DNA from 4 places in the Priestia sp. YIM B13552 genome. Region 1 is predicted to be linked to each of the others. Evidence: riboswitches for the same ligand, from Rfam matches in the RefSeq annotation. Region 1 holds a riboswitch; each other region holds the start of a gene.

Region 1 (4,608 bases):
TTCTCACCGCCAGAGAAACCTTCGTTTAGGTAACGCTGAGCCATATCTTGATCCATTTCTAAGAAATCCATGTTTTTGTCTAATTGACGGATGAATTTCATTAGTGAAATTTCTTCTCCTTCTTCACGACGAGCATTAATTGCTGAACGTAAGAAGTCTGCATTTGTTACCCCGCTGATTTCACTTGGATATTGCATAGCTAGGAATAGACCTGCACGAGCGCGCTCATCTACTTCCATCTCAAGTACATCTTCGCCGTCTAGCGTGATGCTTCCTTGTGTAACCTCGTATTTAGGATGTCCCATGATTGCTGAAGATAATGTTGATTTACCAGTACCGTTTGGTCCCATGATTGCATGGATTTCGCCGCCCTTAACTTCTAAATTAACACCTTTTAAAATTTCTTTACCTTCAATTGCAACATGAAGATCTTTAATTGTTAAAGTTGACCCTGCCATATTAAAACCTCCAGTTATAGACGTATATAGTAAAAAACGATATACCTATATCTTTTTAATTATTCTCATTTTATTCTCATTACAATCTTATAACAAATGAAAACTTATAGCAACCTTTTGACCCAAAAGGTTTTAAACCATTATGTACGTTTTTCAAGACTAAATCCACTCATAAAAAAGTTGCCTTAAAAGACTCCATAGAGCCTTCTAAGACAAGCTTTTTTACTCACTTTATTTACTTAGTGCGTGTGACTAGTCAGTTCTGAAATACACTCTTGGACAAGCGTAACGGACTGACTCATCGCTGCGCCTCCGCCAAATGCTGCTGACACTCCGCATGCTTCTAAAATTTCTTGCTCAGTTGCGCCTTGATCGATGCAGCCTTTTGTATGATAAATCATACAGTACTCGTCTTGAGCTACTACGCTGATTCCTAGCGCGATTAACTGCTTTTCTTTTTTAGAAAGAGAACCTTCTCCAAAACATGCTTCAGTAAACGCATTAAACGTTTTTGTTACTTCCGGCAATTTTTCGCTAAATTTCCCAACACCCATTTTATAATCATGAAGTGCTTGCTCAGTTGAATGACGTGCTTCTTGCTGCATAACGTCAGCTCCCATCATCAGTAAAGTTTTCACGGTTAGTATGCGTGAGAAAAATAAGAGTTATTCGTTTTCCCGCATACAAAAAAGCACTTGCCCAGAGTGGGCAAGCGCTTTTCTTCTATTATTTATTTACCGGCAGTACTCCGCCTTTGTATTTTTCTTTAATGTAGTCTTGAATTTCTTTAGAGTGAAGAACTTTCACTAAAGCTTTCACTGTATCTTTATTTTCGTCGCCTTTGTGAACCGTAATGATGTTTGCATAAGGGTTATTTTCTTTGCTTTCCACTGCGATTGGATCTTTTACTGGATCTAAGCCAGCATCGATAGCATAGTTAGCATTGATAACAACAGCGTCACCTTCATTGTTTTTGTACATCTGAGGTAGCAATCCGCCTTCAACATCGGCTTTAAATTTTAAATTCTTCGGGTTTTCTACGATATCTTTAATTTGTGCATCTGTTTTCTTTACGCCTGGTTTTAATTTGATTACGCCAGCTTTTTCAAAAATTGATAAAATACGTCCTTGCTCTGCTACTGCATCACGCATAATAACTGTGCCGTTTTTCGGAAGATCTTTTAAGCTTTTATATTTTTTAGAGTAGATACCGATTGGTTCAATGTGAATGGCACCGGCACTTACAAAATCATACCCTTTTTCACCCTTGTGATCTTTTAGCACTGAATTCATATAAGGAACGTGCTGGAAGTAGTTTGCATCAATTTCATTGTTTGCAAGAGCTGTGTTCGGTAAGATGTAATCTTGGAATTTTTTAATTTCCAAGTCGATTCCTTGTTTTTCTAAAATCGGTTTTGCTTGTTCTAAAATTTCAGCATGGGGCGTATTAGATGCACCCACAACAATTTTCTTTTCATCTTTTGATCCATTGTTAGATCCACATGCAGCTAATCCTACTACTAGCGCAGATGTTAATGCTAAAGCCGAAAGCCATTTTTTCATAATAAATAATCCTCCCTTTATCTTTTATCAATTTTTGCAGTAATCGCATCTCCAATAAGTTGGATAATAAATACAATAATCAAAATTAAGATCGTAGCAGCTAGCGTTACATCATTATGACTGCGCTGGAATCCTTCTAAATATGCAAGATTCCCGAGACCTCCAGCTCCAATCACACCCGCCATTGCCGTATAACCGACTAACGCAATCGTCGTTACCGTCAAACCAGAAATTAAAGCTGGCAGCGATTCAGGTAACAGCACTTTAAAGATAATAGTGCTTGTTGTTGCTCCCATTGATTTAGCAGCTTCAATAACACCTTTATCAATTTCGCGCAGACCAATTTCTACAAGACGCGCATAAAATGGTGCTGCTCCAACAATTAAAGCAGGTAACGCTGCATTAGCGCCTAAAATACTTCCTACCAATGCTTTGGTAAATGGAATCAGTAAAACAATTAAAATAATGAATGGAATGGAACGAAAGATATTTACAACTGCTGACACAATGGCATATAAAGGTTTGTTTTGCCAAAGCTGTCCTTTGGACGTTAAAAATAAAAGCAAGCCCAATAAAATACCTAGAACAAACGTGGCTATAACTGAAATAGCCGTCATATATAGTGTTTCATTTGTCGCTTGAATAAAATCATCTAAAATAACGTTTGGAAATAGTTTCTCAAGCATTTGTCATTACCTCCACTTCTACCTGCTGCTCATGAATGTATGCAATGACTTTTTCAACTTCTGTTAATTCTCCGTCTAAATGAACGAACAACGTTCCGTATGAACCTGTTTGTGTATGAGAAATCTTTCCTTGCAAAATATTAATCGTTACATCAAACTGTTTTAAAATCGTTGTAATGAGCGGTTGCTCTGCTTTTCCGCCAACAAACGTCAGCTGAATAATTTGCCCGCTTGGATATAACTCCTGTACTTGTTCAATTGTTTCAAACGTTTCTTCTGGTTCAGAAATCTGTTGAACAAATCGCTTTGTAATCGGCTGCTTAGGTTTTCTGAATACTTCTAGCACTTGCCCTTCTTCTACCACTGCCCCATTTTCCATAACAGCTACTCGATGACAAATTTTACGAATAACGTGCATTTCATGAGTAATGAGTACAATGGTTAACCCTAGCTTCTCATTAATATCTACTAACAGATCTAAAATAGAATCTGTCGTTTGAGGATCAAGCGCTGATGTTGCTTCATCACACAGCAATACTTTTGGGTTATTGGCTAGCGCTCTAGCAATACCAACACGCTGCTTTTGACCACCGCTAAGCTGTGATGGATAAGCATTTTCACGCCCTTCAAGCCCGACTAGCTTGATAAGCTCGTCTACTCGTTTCATTCTTTTTTCTTTTGAGATCCCTGCTATTTCTAACGGAAAGGCAATATTTTCTCGCACCGTACGCGACCACAAGATATTAAAGTGCTGAAACACCATACTAATTTCTTGTCTAGCTTTTCTGAGTTTTCCGCCTTTAATTTTTCCAATATCATTACCTGCTACTTCGACCGTTCCTGTCGTTGGTGTTTCTAACCCGTTTAGCAAGCGAATTAAAGAACTTTTACCTGCTCCGCTATAACCAATAATTCCGTAAATTCCACCTTGGTTAACGGTTAGATTCACATTATCAACAGCTGTTACTTGACCGCTTTTAGCCTGATAAATTTTTGTAACGTCTGTTAATGTAATCATATTTCTTCACCTTCTTTAGTAAAAACTTAATTATGTTAGGTTGCCCTATAGGATGAAAAAGCCGTAAAACAATTTTCCCCATTAAAAAAGCCTCTCTGCGCATGACAGAAAGGCTCGATATTTAATCCTTTCTCTCATCTTTCAAAGCGCATAGCTTTGCAGGAATTGGCACCATTTCAGTTAGTCTGACGGTTGCCGGGTTTCACAGGGCTCAGTCCCTCCACCTCTCTTGATAAGAGTTCGCAACAATTATTTTGTTTTTGGGAAATATTCATTCATTTATGAACATTCATGAGTGTGATTTTAGCATGTGTCAGATAGGCTGTCAACAGATTTTGTTCTTGGGATAATATCCCAATATTTCAACAGCCCCAACGGTTTGCTCTCGTTCTATTTCTTCATTTTAAACAAACGTTTGATTATCGAAGCTCTTCAAGTACGTGCTCGATGGAATGAAACGCATAGAGTTTTTTTACCATTTCGCCATTTTTCACTTCAATCAAACAAGGTACACTTTCAATTGAAAATACTTCTGCTTTTGAAGGCATATAATTTAAATTGCTCATTCCGATGGTCACACCAGGCAGCATTGCTTCTGCTACGGTTAACATTTTTTTTGCCAGCTGACATGTCCCGCAAAAAGGTGTATGGAAAAAGATAAACGCTCTTTGTCCTTCTTTTAACTGATCGTCAAGCTGTTTTTCGCTCCATTCTTGCATGTTGCTCATTCCTTTTATGTTAAAAATTCTGCATTAACATCGATATTGGCACTCAGTAATACTGTTGCTATGTGATGTCTAGGGGCGGCAGCAACCTCTCGGTACATTTTATCAATATATAGATGCTCTGCTTCCGGAAGCTCTCGTTTAAATTGTTTTCTTAG
Region 2 (4,608 bases), on a different contig from region 1:
TTCCCTGCCCTAAGTTAATAACGTCGTGCCCTTGGGCCATTACTTTTCCTACCTTGCCTACAAGTGATGCAAAAAATTGTTTTGGTAAACTTTTTAATAGTTCCGATTGCTCAAATTGTTTCATCATCGCACACCTTCTCAAAAAATTCTTGAAATTCTAGTCACAAATAATATATTGTAATACTCAACTTGTAAAGTCATTTTTTTCAACTACTAAAAAAAGGACGGATGATAAAGTGAGTGTAAAAATTACGTGTTTGCAGCTTGATATTGCGTTTGGAAACCCAACTAAAAACCGAAAATATATCGAACAAAAAATGACGGAAGCCCTGAAAGAAAACCCTGATATCCTTGTGCTTCCTGAGCTATGGGATACAGCTTATGATTTGACTCGGCTAGACGAAATTGCAGATGATGAAGGGCAGCAAGCCAAGCAATTAATCTCTCAGTTTGCTAAAACAAACGAAGTAAATATTGTGGCAGGTTCGATTGCGAAAAAAACAGAGCAAGGTGTCACGAATACGATGTATATTTTTGACCGAAAAGGTCGTGAAGTATCACAATACAGTAAACTGCACTTATTTAAATTAATGGATGAACACCTGTATTTAGAAGCAGGAACAGCAAAAAATCTTTTTACACTTGAACAGTCACTGTGCGCAGGAGTTATTTGTTACGATATTCGTTTTCCAGAATGGATACGGGTTCATACTAGCAGCGGAGCAGAAGTCTTGTTTGTTGTCGCTCAGTGGCCGGCTCCAAGACTTGCCCACTGGAAAGCCCTGCTCATTAGCCGTGCAATCGAAAATCAATGCTATGTAATCGCGTGTAATCGTGTAGGCCAAGATCCTAATAACACATTTGCCGGACATTCCTTAGTCATCGATCCGTGGGGAGAAATAATCGCTGAAGCTGGCGATAGCGAAGAACTTTTAAGTGCTGACGTTAACCTGGAACTTGTAAAAGAAATTCGTAAACAAATTCCTGTCTTTACAGATCGCCGTACAGAATTTTATTAATTATGTATTGACAGCCGTTTTTTTGCATGATACGATTTTCACCAGATATCATAAAATATTCAAACAAATCAAAATTGAATAAGTAATCGTACTCTTATCAAGAGTTGGCTGAGGGATTTGGCCCTGTGAAGCCCAGCAACCGACCGTCATTCCATCCTAAGATGGATCACACCCGTAAAACATGTTTTACAAAGGCACGGTGCTAATTCCAACAGAAAGTAATTTTTTCTGGCAGATAAGAGGTTTGAACACTACAATCAAGCCTCTTTCCAACGAAAGAGGCTTTTATATTTTCTAAAATTATAAAAGCCTCCATATATTCTTAAACCTATTAACTTAGTAAACAAATCAGTTTAATAAACTATGGAGGGATTCCGATGTCAACAACAAAAACAGAGAAGTATCAGCCTTTAACAGAAATTTCAGCAATCAAACTTGTGAAAAAGCTAGGTCTTTTTGATGCTACAGAAGCACTGACTGCCCGTGAAATTGGTGACGGTAACTTAAATCTCGTCTTTCACATCATAAATGATCAAACGAATAAATCCATTATCGTCAAACAAGCACTTCCCTATGCAAAAGTTGTAGGCGAAAGCTGGCCTCTATCCTTGAACCGTGCCACAATTGAAAGCAATGCGCTCAAGCAATTCGGTGCATTTACGCCAGAACTTGTTCCCGCTGTTTATTACCACGATGAAACGCTTGCTGTTACGGTCATGGAAGATCTGTCTCATTTAACGATTTCTCGTGCCGGACTTATTCAAGGTGAAAGTTATCCTCTGCTCTCACAGCATATCGGTTCTTTTTTAGGACATATTGCGTTCAAAACGTCTGATTTCGCCTTAAAGCCTCAGGATAAAAAAGAAGAAGTTGTTAAGTACAGCAACCCCGACTTATGCAATATTACGGAAGATTTAGTTTTTACAGATCCTTTTTTTGATATTGATACAAATGAATTTGAAAAAGCGCTGCGTCCTGATGTAGAAGAATTGTGGAATGATAGTGATGTAAAGCTACAAGCAGCAAAATTAAAATATAAATTTTTAACAAATGCGCAAACGCTAATCCACGGTGATTTACATACAGGCAGCATCTTTGCTAGCAGTCAAGAAACGAAAGTGATTGATCCAGAGTTTGCTTTTTACGGTCCGTTTGGATTCGATTTAGGGCAATTTGTTGCGAACTTATTTTTAAATGCTCTTTCTCGAGAAACAAATCGCGAACCGTTATTTGCACACATTACGAACACATGGAACGTATTCAAAGATACCTTTACTGCGCTTTGGCATTCTGAAAGCACTGAACCTTTCGCTAAAGATGAGCGCTTATTACATGAAATTTTAACGCAAACGTGGCAAGATGCTGTTGGATATGCAGGATGTGAAATCATTCGACGTACGATTGGCTTAGCTCACGTGGCGGACTTAGACGAAATTTCTTTAGAGGAAAGAAAAATTAACGCTAAACGTACTGCGTTAAAAATTGGACGCTATTTGCTTCTGCACCAACAAGACGTTTCACCAAATGAATTTGAACATTTACTTCGATAACGAATAATGTACACAATGAAAGGATCGGTATCAGCATGACAAATACACTATCACTTCCGCGCTCAGTGGAATGGAATGAATCATATATTACTTTATTAGATCAGCAGCAGCTTCCTGGCAAAGTTGAATATATTAAGCTGCAAACCATTAAAGACGTATGGGATGCTATCACTACCTTGAAAGTACGCGGAGCCCCTGCAATTGGCATTACGGCGGCTTTTGGTCTTGCTCTTTCTGCGCTTAGCTATGACACAGATTCAGTCAAGGAATTTAACAAAAAGCTAGCTCTTGATCAACAGTATTTAGCTAGTTCACGCCCTACTGCCGTCAATTTATTTTGGGCATTGGAGCGCGTAGCGAAAAGCGCTGAATCCGCTTCGTCCGTTAATGAAGCTAAAACAAAAGTTGTTCATGAAGCTATTCAAATTCAAGTAGAAGATGAAGAAACGTGCTACCGAATTGGAGATTATGCTCTTTCTTTATTTAAAAAGAAAGATAAAATCATGACAATATGTAATGCTGGTTCAATTGCTACAGCTTATTATGGAACAGCCTTAGCACCTTTTCACTTGTCTAAGCAGCGCGATATTCCGCTTGAAGTATTTGCCTGTGAAACAAGACCCGTTCTTCAAGGTTCTCGCTTAACAGCATGGGAACTTCAGCAGTCGGGAGTGGACGTTACGCTGATTACGGATAATATGGCCGCTCATACCATTAAAACAAAAGGAATTAATGGGATTATTGTAGGTGCTGACCGCATTGCAGCAAATGGCGATACGGCTAACAAAATTGGAACATATGGACTTGCTCTTTTAGCGAAAGCATTCGGTATTCCATTTTACGTAGCAGCGCCGCAGTCCACATTTGATTTATCTATTCAAGACGGCAGCAGCATTCCTATTGAAGAACGTTCACCTAAAGAAGTAACACACATTGGGGATACGCAAATTGCTCCAGACGGAATCTCTGTGTACAATCCAGCTTTTGATGTGACGCCAAGCGAACTGATTACGGCCATTATTACAGAGCATGGAATTATCCATGCCCCGTCTTTTGAATCCATTCAAAACGTTTTGCTGCAATCTGCTCAATAAAAAAAGCCGCTGCTATGCGGCTTTTTTTATTGAGCACTGATTTCCACCTGCATTTGTAACACAATTGTAACAGTACTCTCTTCCTTTTCTACATATATTATAGGGGATTTCTTTTGAATAAGGGGGAGAGTAAATATGAGTTCAGAGCAAAAAACGGATAAAAACAAAGCGCTGAATCGTAAGCAGCAATATCAGCTATTCGATTTATCCAAAGATGAAGAACTAAATTCCCTCCCTTCTCCTCAGCAAATTGACGGTGTTTTTGTGCAGGGAGAAGGCTGGAAATTGGACGATGAATAGTTATTTTAACTCAAGAGCGCCTTTTGCTACATTTCTTTCAAGCATTAATAGCTTCTCTTTTATATGAGTTTGAGAACCTGCATAACCTGTTAAAGCCCCATTTTTCCCAATCACACGGTGACAAGGCAAAATAATAGGCAGTGGATTTCGACGATTCGCTTGTCCCACAGCCCTTACGGCTTTAGAGCGATTAACAGAGTCCGCTACCTCACTATAAGACCACGTTTGTCCATAAGGTATATGTTCAAGCGTTAACCACACTTCTTTTTGGAAGTCTGTTCCTTTTATATCCAAAGGCAAATCAAATGTTAACGTGCGCCCTTCAGCATAATCCTGCAGCTGTCGCTTTGCTTCTTTCACATGATGATAATTCTCGTCATGGACAAGTTTTTCAAGCTGCTCGTTATGATCATCGCTATCAAACCAAATATGTTGAACCCCTTTTTCCGAGGCTACAATATAAATTTTCAAATCAGAAAATAAATTCATTTCTCCGTAGTACATATTTTTTATCCTTTCTAATTAAGCTGGAAGAATAACATGAAAAGCTGTGCCTTCTCCTATTTTGCTTTCCACTTCAATTCGCCCTTTATGTTCTTCGATAATTTTATATGAGACCATCAAACCGAGTCCCGTTCCTTTTTC
Region 3 (4,608 bases), on a different contig from region 1:
GCATTTAGTACTTCACGTCCGACTGGAGGAAGACCGAATGACACGTTACTTACGCCAAGAATGGTCAGGCAATCAGGCAGGGCTTCTTTAATCATTTTAATTCCTTTAACTGTTTCTTCAGCAGAACCAATATATTGTTCATCACCAGTCCCTACAGGAAACACAAGAGGGTCAAAAATAATATCTTTTGGATTAAAGCCATGTTTTTCAACAAGTAAATCATGTGAGCGTTTTGCAATCTCTACTTTTCGTTCTGCAGTAACGGCCATGCCTGTTTCATCGATTGTACCGACAACCAGAGCTGCACCGAATTTTTTTACTAGCGGTAAGATTGCATCAAAACGCTCTTCACCATCTTCTAAGTTAATGGAGTTAATAATGACCTTACCTTGCGAGTACGTTAAAGCTTTTTCAATAACTTTCTCGTCGGTTGAATCGATTACAAGAGGAACCTTCACTTTTTTTACAACTTCTTGAATAAACTCCTCCATGTCTTCCATTTCTTCACGGTCCGGATCTGCTAAGCAAATATCAATAACGTGAGCACCATTTTTAACTTGAGCACGCGCAATTTCAGATGCTTCTTCAATTTTTCCTTCCGCAATCAGACGCTTGAATTTGCGAGAACCGATTACATTCGTACGTTCTCCCACAAAAAGAGGGCGCATAGAATCGTCATATACAAGTGGTTCAATACCGGTTACAGCATGGTTATGCTCGGAGCGATCAAGCGAACGAGGAGCAACCTCTTTTACCGCTTCAGCCAGTGCTTTAATATGAGCAGGCGTTGTACCGCAGCATCCGCCTACAAAGTTCAGCCAGCCTTTATCAGCAAACCCTTTAATTTTTTGAGCAAGCAGCTCAGGAGATTCATGATAATTGCCTTCTTCATCCGGAAGTCCAGCGTTTGGATAACAGCTAACTGCTGAAGTGGCTAGGTCTGAAAGAGAGCGAATATGATCCGTCATAAATTCAGGGCCTGTCGCGCAGTTAAGTCCGACTGAAAGAGGCTTCATGTGTTCCAGTGATAAGTAAAAAGATTCGATATCTTGACCAGCGAGAGTTGTTCCCATCGGCTCAATTGTTCCTGAAATCATAATAGGAACTTCGGTTTTTAGTTTTTCAAACGCCGCTGTAATGCCTAGAAATGCGGCTTTTACGTTCAGCATGTCTTGACAGGTTTCGACTAAAAGCAAGTCAACGCCGCCGTCTAACAAACCTCGAGCTTGCTCTTCGTACGATTCTACTAACTCAGGGAATGTAATACCTCCGGTAACAGAGAGAGTTTTAGTGGTAGGACCGATAGCTCCAGCTACGAACCTAGGCCATTCGGGAGTTGAATATTTATCGCGGGCTGCACAAGCAAGCTTCACAGCTTCGATATTCAATTCATACGCCAAGTGACCTAAATCGTATTCATCAAGTACGGTAGATGTTGAGCCAAACGTATTGGTTTCAATGATGTCAGCACCTGCTGCAAAGTACTCTTCATGAATGCGCTGAATGACATGAGGCGCTGTTCGAGTCAAATATTCGTTGCAGCCTTCATATTCTTCGCCGCCGAAATCTTCAGCGGTTAAATCAGCATCTTGAATCATCGTTCCCATTGCTCCATCGATGACGAGTATTCGCTTCTTTAGTTGTTGTTCGATAAGTGAGCTCATTTATATCTTCCTTTCTGATGTAACAAGTTGCTTGTCATGAATATAGCGTGTTAGAATTTCAGTCATTTCATAGCGCATAAACGGCGTAATTAAGTAAATACCGTCAAATAGCTCATATGCTGTATCAATTAAGTTTTTTGCAATCGCAAGGCCTTCGACTTCACCGCGAATCCGGTCATTTCCCGTTGCGTCCATGCGTTCTAGAATATCTTCTGATAATTTAATTCCAGGTACTTCATGGTGAATAAATCGAGCGTTTCTCGCGCTTGTTAACGGCATGATCCCGATGTATACCGGTGTTGTTAAATGTTTGGTTGCTTCATATACCTCTTCAATTTGCTTAGTTGAATAGAGAGGCTGAGTAATGAAATAGTGAGCCCCACAATCGATTTTCTTTTCCAAACGCTGAACGGCTCGGTCTAAGTGACGCACGTTTGGGTTAAAGGCAGCCGCGATGGAAAAATTGGTTTTTTGACCAAGCGGTTTCCCGGAATAAGATAGTCCTTCATTAAACTGAGCGATTAAACTAATCAAGTCAAATGAAGATAAATCGTAGACAGAAGTGGCGCCAGGGAAATCGCCAACTTTTGACGGATCACCGGTAATTGCAAGCACTTGATTCATTCCTAGCGTATGAAGTCCCATTAAATGAGATTGAAGTCCAATTAAATTTCGATCGCGACAGGTAATATGAATAAGCGGTCGTGCTTTTGTTTCTTGCTGCATCAGTGTTGCCATTGCCAAGTTGCTGATGCGAGGTGAGGCAAGAGAATTATCAGCTAATGTAATAGCATCTACGCCGACTTTATCGAGTGCTTTTGCACCTTCTAAAAATTTCGTCGGACCCAGCTGTTTAGGCGGATCTAGCTCGACGATAACCGAGCGGCGCTTTTTCACAATTTCATGCATATGAGGTTTATCCTGCTGCTCACGCTCTTGAACCGTAACGGCTGGTCTCATTTTAACGACTTTGCTTGTAATCGGAGGCAGGTCTTTTAAGGCAGATGACATTGCGCGTACGTGAGCTGGTGTTGTACCGCAGCATCCTCCAATTAAGCGAACCCCTTGTTCGCGGAATAAACGTGCGCTTTCTACAAAGTAGTCTTCATTCGTTTCATACTCCAGCTTTCCTTCCACATACGCCGGAAGGCTGGCATTAGGGTAAGCAGATAAGAAAGCACGATCAGGAAGCGGTACTTCTTCAAGAGACTGAATCATATGATAAGGACCTAAACGGCAGTTTAGCCCGACAACATCTGCTCCTAAGTCTTCTAATTCTTTTAATGCATCTGCTAAAGGACGCCCATCTTGCAGTACGCCAATATCATGCAGGGAAACGTGGGTAATAATAGGCTTATCCGTTTCTTTTCTTGCCAGTGTAAGAACGGTTTTTAATTCTTCGAAATCATAGTATGTTTCAAACAAAAGGCCATCCACGCCTTCATTTAAAAGCCAAAACATTTGTTCACGAATGCTTCGCTTAACTTCTTCTAAACTAATAGCGTTTTTTTGGAAAGAACGAATTCCGCCGAGTGTACCAACCACGTAAGCCTGATCTTTTGCAGCTTGTTTCGCTAATTTTACACCAGCAACATTGATGTCTTTAACTGAATCTTCTAATCCATAACGGGCAAGTTTTTGATAATTAGCAGCGTACGTATTTGTTTGAATAACGTTTGCACCAGCTTCTACATAGGCTCTGTGAATACGAGAAACCTCTTCTGGTTTGGTGATGTTTAGTTCTTCAAAACAGCTGTCAATACCGTGTGAGTAAAGGAGGGTACCAGTGGCACCATCCCCAATTAAAATTTTAGACTTTAAATCTTCAAGTAACCCCATGTCAAAACCTCCTTAAATTGTTCCGCTTCTATTTCACGAGTGATTCGTTTTATGCAATATGCCGATAAAATAGAAAAAGTCTTCTTAAGAAGAAGACTTTTTTCGCCTTCTTATCTTCCAAGCAATAAATTGCTTGCTGGATTTAGCACCATGTCTCTAACGACTGGTTGCTGAGGTTTCAAAGGGCCAGTCCCTCCACCTCTCATGATAAGAATCAATTGTATATAATTGAAACATATTTTTTTAAATAGAAAGAATACTTATTTAATAATTTATCTGATTTTTAGAAATTATACAACAGTAAATTGTGAATTTCCAGCAAATATTGAGGAAAATTTAAAAGCTAAAGGGAAAATATCCGTATATTTTGTTTGAAAATGACTGTTATGTTAGGGGTTAAGGAGTTTTTGTGAAAAATACAAAAAGAAAATGAAAAATAAAAAATAAACGAAAAGGCACAAGCGCTGGGATATGCGTAGATTTACACGTAAAAAGGCTCGTCTTTTTTTTACCGTTTCTACATATAGTGAACTATGAAGGGTAGAAGGGTGATGGGCATGAAAAGGTGGAAACTCACGCTGCAGGTTGCTGCTACGTATGTAGGCACTGTTGTAGGAGCCGGTTTTGCAACAGGCAAGGAAATAGTTCAATTTTTTACACAGTACGGGGAACTTGGAATGGTCGGGATTTTGGTCAGCGGCTTGTTTTTTATTTGGCTAGGTTCGAAAATGATGCTGCTTTCGCACGCAATTGGGGCTTCTTCTTATCAGCAGCTTAATACATATTTATTTGGTGATGTGCTTGGAAAAGCGGTAAACGGTGTAATGATTGTCATTTTATTTGGAGTAACTTCAGTCATGCTAGCGAGTACGGGAGCAATAGGAAAAGAACAGTTCGGGCTATGGCCTCCTGTTGGGATGATTTTTACAATTGTTTTAACTTATATATTTATCGCCAAAGGAATTAACGGTATTTTAATGGTTAATTCTCTTGTTGTGCCGATGATGCTTTCATTTGCTTTTATCATCTTTGTGCCAAATATCAGCTATTTCTCACTGATTCAAACGAAGCCGGATTTAACGCTCGTCACGCAGTGGAAGTGGGC
Region 4 (4,608 bases), on a different contig from region 1:
AGCACTTTGTTAAGGTTGTTGAAAAAATCGCCCCGAACATTCCTATGTTTGTATGCGTAGGGAATCATGATGAACTGTACCTTGATGAAAGCAATCTTGAAAACTTCAGAGCCACTATCGGAAAAGTACACTGGGTCATTGATATTCCTGTCTTCAACTTCCGGTGCATCGCATTAAATAATGTCATCAGTCCCAAGAATAAAATATATGGATTTACAGATAGAGAGCTGAATTATTTAGAGCAGCAGCTGGAGGATGCTCCTCGTAACACCGTTGTAGCGATGCATGCGCAGCCAAATATTGGCCGGTGGTCAAATCTTGAAGGGTTTCCTGTAACGACTCCTCAAAGTCAAGAATTTTTTGATTTAATTCAAGAACACCGCGTGAAAAAAGTGTTAGTCAGTCACGTGCATGCGTATGACGAGCAGTTTATTAGAAAAAACAGAAACGGGTCGTTTACGCTTGGAAGAGGCACTGATTTTGTATTGTCAGGAGGCGCCGGTGCTCCCCTTGATTTTGAGCCGCCTTTAATTTTAAATAATTATAATTTTACGCAGTTTTTTGTAAGCAGGTACGACATTTTAGGACCTCTTCTTTGGAAGGATTTTGGACGACCTCGAAGAAATTGTTTGTGAAAACAAGAAAATAGAAAGCTAGGTTCAAAAAAAGAGGCTGGGACAAAAGGATTTTAGACGAAGTGAAAAAAGGACCATTGATCAAGATGTTTGATTAGTGGTTTGTTTTTTTGTTAAGGCAAACGTAGGTTTCATGTGTATAGGTCTTTCTAGCAGGTGATTGGAGGACAAGACGAAGACTCCTGCGGGAAAAGCGGAACAGGTGAGACCTCGCAGGAGCGTATGCGACGAGGAGGCTCAGCGCCCGCCCGCGGAAAGCGAAGTCTTGTACGGAAATCAACTGCGGTGTCACAAGCGATTCAGCTCATGTATCCCATTTGCCTTTAGATTGAATTCATTTTGTTATGTCTCAACCTCTTTTGGAAAAATGTGCATAACTCTTAACGAAACCTTGTAGCAGAAGGCTCAGTCAAACGTTATAATAGATAATGAATGATGATATATTCTCTATATTTGTCATATATTTGTATTACATATGTAATTAAAGAAAAACATTCACTTGATATACTGTTTAATGACTTAACTTTATCTTGGAATTTACAGTGAAATGCCTGCTTATAGAGGCTTAGAACATACACAGCAAATGGAGGAGCAATCATGGCAAACGAAAAGATGCAAGAAGGGCTTGATCGTTTTATCAAGGAAGATTTAAATGACCTTTTAGGTAGACTGTTCCCCTTAATGGACCGGGAGTGTGCCGAAGAAAAAAGAAAGCTTATCGAAACAGCGGTAGAGTACATTTATTCGTCAGGATATCACCAGGGAGCAAAAGATTTAATCGAAACGCATCGAAAAGATGATTACAAATTGTTAAGGCAAAAGTTAGCGTCAGCGCCTCCTAAAAACTAATTTTTTTGAAATTTCTTTTGACAACATAAATGTAAGGTGTTAAGATGACTCTACATTCAAAATATTATAAACAATTAAAACTCTTATTGAGAGAGGCGGAGGGACTGGCCCTGTGAAGCCCGGCAACCATTTAACATTCTTGTTGAAAAGGTGCTACATCCTGCAAAGCGTACAGCTTTGAAAAATAAGAGAGGATTTCATAGATACTATGCCTCTCTATTCGTGATAGAGAGGCTTTTTATTTTATGTGAATATGTTTTGAATGAACAATTTTATAAAAATGCATCAGGTGCTGTGTAACGAATGTACGCAGCTTAAAAGGGAAGACCGGTGAAAAGCCGGCGCGGTCCCGCCACTGTAATGGGGAGCAACTTATTAACCACTGTTTCATGTTGAAATGGGAAGGGATAGGAAGCGATGAACCTAAGTCAGGAGACCTGCCTGTTGTATGCACTTAAGCTCTACGGGATATAGAGAGGAGTGAGGAATACGTGTTGAGAAAAACAGGCTATCTCAACTTTAGTTAAGTATGCGTATCATCTCTCTTTTCATTTCGAAAAGAGAGATTTTTTAGTTTACCGATAAAAAATATACAGGGAGTGGAAAAAATGAGCAGTGTAAAAAGTTCAAACTTAGGTTATCCAAGAATTGGTGAAAAACGAGAATGGAAAAAAGCGCTTGAGCAGTTTTGGGCAGGAAAGCTAGAGAAAGATATCTTTCTTCAGGAGATTGAAGCTCTTCGTCTAGGGCATCTGAAAAAACAGCGTGACGCAGGAATTGAATTAATTCCAGTCGGCGATTTCAGTTTATACGATCACGTGCTAGATACAGCGACTATGTTTGGTCTAGTGCCAAAGCGCTTTGATTATGACGGAGGACCGGTATCGCTTGAAACGTATTTTGACATCGCCCGAGGAACAAAAGGTGCGGTAGCCTCTACGATGACAAAATGGTTTAACACAAATTATCACTACATCGTACCAGAGCTTGAGGAATGTACGCCGTCTCTTATAGAAAATCGCCCGCTTCAGTTTTACAAAGAAGCAAAACAGAAGCTGAATATTGAAGGCAAGCCCGTGATTTTAGGTCCAGTAACATTTGTGAAGCTGTCAAAAGGATATAAAAAAAATGAGTTTAAAGAAGTAGTTGAACAATTTGTTCCTCTGTATGCGACTATTTTAGCTGAGCTTCAGGCAGAAGGAGTAGAGTGGGTACAGATAGATGAGCCGATTTTATCTACAACGCTATCAAAAGAAGACCTGGCACTTTACACAGAAGTCTATCAAACTTTGAAGGAAGCGGCACCGAATGTAAAAATCATTTTGCAAACGTATTTTGACAGCGTTGATCACTACAAAGAAGTTGTGTCTCTTCCTGTTGAAGGAATCGGTTTAGACTTTGTGCATGACCGAGGCGAAAATCTCACGGCTCTTAATAAATATGGTTTTCCGAGTGATAAAGTGCTGGCAGCAGGAGTGATTGACGGACGAAACATTTGGCGTGAAAATTTGGACGAACAGCTTTTAACGATCAGTGAAATTGAAGAAGCCGTATCAAAAGACCGTTTGATTCTGCAGCCTTCATCAAGTTTATTACATGTTCCCGTCACGGTGAAAAATGAAGAGACGATTGATCCAGTATTGAAAAATGCGCTCTCTTTTGCAGATGAAAAGCTAAAGGAAATCACGCTTTTAGCAAAAGCAGTGCAGCAAGGAAAAGAAGCAATAGAAGAAGAAATAAGCGTAAACAAACAGGCAATTCAAGCATTAAATGGATCATCTTTTCGAAATCATCAAGACGTGCAAAAAGAGCTGAAGCAGCTGCACAGCTATAAAGCAGAGCGACAAGCGCCGTTTGACGTACGTCAGCGCGTTCAGCAAGAAGCTTTTCAACTGCCGCTTCTTCCAACGACAACGATTGGAAGCTTTCCGCAAACAAAAGAAGTGCGAAAAGAGCGTCTAAAATGGCGTAAAGGCGAGTTAAGCGATGAAGCATATGAAGCGTACATTAACGATGAAATAAAAAAATGGATTGAAATTCAAGAAAACATCGGCTTAGATGTCCTTGTGCACGGAGAGTTTGAGCGTACGGACATGGTCGAATACTTCGGTGAGAAATTAGGAGGCTTTCAGTTTACGAAGTTTGGCTGGGTGCAATCTTACGGTTCTCGCTGCGTGAAGCCGCCGCTTATTTACGGAGATGTATCGTACGAGCAGGCGATGACGATCAAAGAAACGGTCTACGCACAGTCTTTAACCAATAAGCCGGTTAAAGGAATGCTGACGGGTCCGATTACGATTTTAAACTGGTCGTTTGTGCGTGATGATATCCCGCGCTACGACGTGGCAAATCAAATTGCGCTTGCTCTTAGAAAAGAAGTAGAAGCACTTGAAAGTCAGGGCATTTCAATGATTCAAGTAGATGAACCGGCGCTGCGTGAAGGATTGCCGTTAAAACGAGAAAACTGGAACAGTTACTTAAATGCTGCGGTGTATGCATTTAAACTAGCGACGGTATCGGTGCAAAACGAGACGCAAATTCACACGCATATGTGCTATTCGGAATTCGAAGAAATTATTGATGCGATTAAAGCGCTGGATGCCGACGTGATTTCTATTGAAACATCTAAAAGTCACGGTGAATTAATTTATGCGTTTGAAAAACATACGTATAATCAAGGAATTGGACTTGGCGTATATGATATCCACAGCCCGCGTGTACCGAAGCTTGAAGAGCTTCAGCGAAACATTGACCGCGCTCTAAAGGTGCTTGATCCTGCATTATTTTGGATTAATCCCGACTGTGGCCTTAAAACAAGAGGAATCAGCGAGACGGTTGAAGCTTTAAAAGTGATGGTTGAGTCTGCAAAACAAACCAGAAAAAATTTATTACAAAACGTTTAATAATAAGAAAGTAAAGGACAAGCAGTGTAACCGCTACACTGCTTGGTCTTATGGGATTTTAAAAGGCCAAAAATATCCATTGACACTTCCCGTACATTTTTGTATCTTTTTAAAGGTGTTTTTAAAATCAGGGAGGTACAACATGAGTAACAACAGCACGCAGCACGTTAAAATTGTAACAGCGGATCCATCAGCGCTAGGTCTATTCGGACTTGCCATGG

The links. A riboswitch is a leader RNA that binds a small molecule or an ion and turns the genes downstream of it on or off. The one in region 1 is predicted to bind S-adenosylmethionine.
Region 2: another riboswitch for S-adenosylmethionine. It lies ahead of mtnK (S-methyl-5-thioribose kinase); the one in region 1 lies ahead of ACFX40_RS18595 (methionine ABC transporter ATP-binding protein).
Region 3: another riboswitch for S-adenosylmethionine. It lies ahead of ACFX40_RS02400 (bifunctional homocysteine S-methyltransferase/methylenetetrahydrofolate reductase); the one in region 1 lies ahead of ACFX40_RS18595 (methionine ABC transporter ATP-binding protein).
Region 4: another riboswitch for S-adenosylmethionine. It lies ahead of metE (5-methyltetrahydropteroyltriglutamate--homocysteine S-methyltransferase); the one in region 1 lies ahead of ACFX40_RS18595 (methionine ABC transporter ATP-binding protein).

The regions. Positions count from the first base shown of each region.
Region 1 covers NZ_JBHZOU010000004.1:306,365-310,972, reverse strand. Annotated here, with positions in the region: gene sufC (Fe-S cluster assembly ATPase SufC) at 1-458, opposite strand, end outside; gene ACFX40_RS18610 (carboxymuconolactone decarboxylase family protein) at 698-1,063, opposite strand; gene ACFX40_RS18605 (MetQ/NlpA family ABC transporter substrate-binding protein) at 1,185-2,021, opposite strand; gene ACFX40_RS18600 (methionine ABC transporter permease) at 2,039-2,707, opposite strand; gene ACFX40_RS18595 (methionine ABC transporter ATP-binding protein) at 2,700-3,725, opposite strand; SAM riboswitch class I at 3,857-3,964, opposite strand; gene ACFX40_RS18590 (thioredoxin family protein) at 4,145-4,444, opposite strand; gene ACFX40_RS18585 (toprim domain-containing protein) at 4,459-4,608, opposite strand, start outside.
Region 2 covers NZ_JBHZOU010000001.1:519,241-523,848, forward strand. Annotated here, with positions in the region: gene ACFX40_RS02630 (pyridoxal phosphate-dependent aminotransferase) at 1-124, opposite strand, end outside; gene ACFX40_RS02635 (carbon-nitrogen family hydrolase) at 237-1,019, shown strand; SAM riboswitch class I at 1,111-1,261, shown strand; gene mtnK (S-methyl-5-thioribose kinase) at 1,397-2,569, shown strand; gene mtnA (S-methyl-5-thioribose-1-phosphate isomerase) at 2,605-3,663, shown strand; gene ACFX40_RS02650 (hypothetical protein) at 3,799-3,963, shown strand; gene ACFX40_RS02655 (methylated-DNA--[protein]-cysteine S-methyltransferase) at 3,964-4,467, opposite strand; gene ACFX40_RS02660 (PAS domain S-box protein) at 4,486-4,608, opposite strand, start outside.
Region 3 covers NZ_JBHZOU010000001.1:472,514-477,121, reverse strand. Annotated here, with positions in the region: gene metH (methionine synthase) at 1-1,664, opposite strand, end outside; gene ACFX40_RS02400 (bifunctional homocysteine S-methyltransferase/methylenetetrahydrofolate reductase) at 1,665-3,503, opposite strand; SAM riboswitch class I at 3,611-3,717, opposite strand; gene ACFX40_RS02395 (YkvI family membrane protein) at 4,061-4,608, shown strand, end outside.
Region 4 covers NZ_JBHZOU010000005.1:338,992-343,599, reverse strand. Annotated here, with positions in the region: gene ACFX40_RS21115 (metallophosphoesterase family protein) at 1-635, shown strand, start outside; gene ACFX40_RS21110 (hypothetical protein) at 792-962, shown strand; gene ACFX40_RS21105 (hypothetical protein) at 1,233-1,484, shown strand; SAM riboswitch class I at 1,565-1,675, shown strand; cobalamin riboswitch at 1,755-1,943, shown strand; gene metE (5-methyltetrahydropteroyltriglutamate--homocysteine S-methyltransferase) at 2,093-4,387, shown strand; gene ACFX40_RS21095 (acetate uptake transporter) at 4,530-4,608, shown strand, end outside.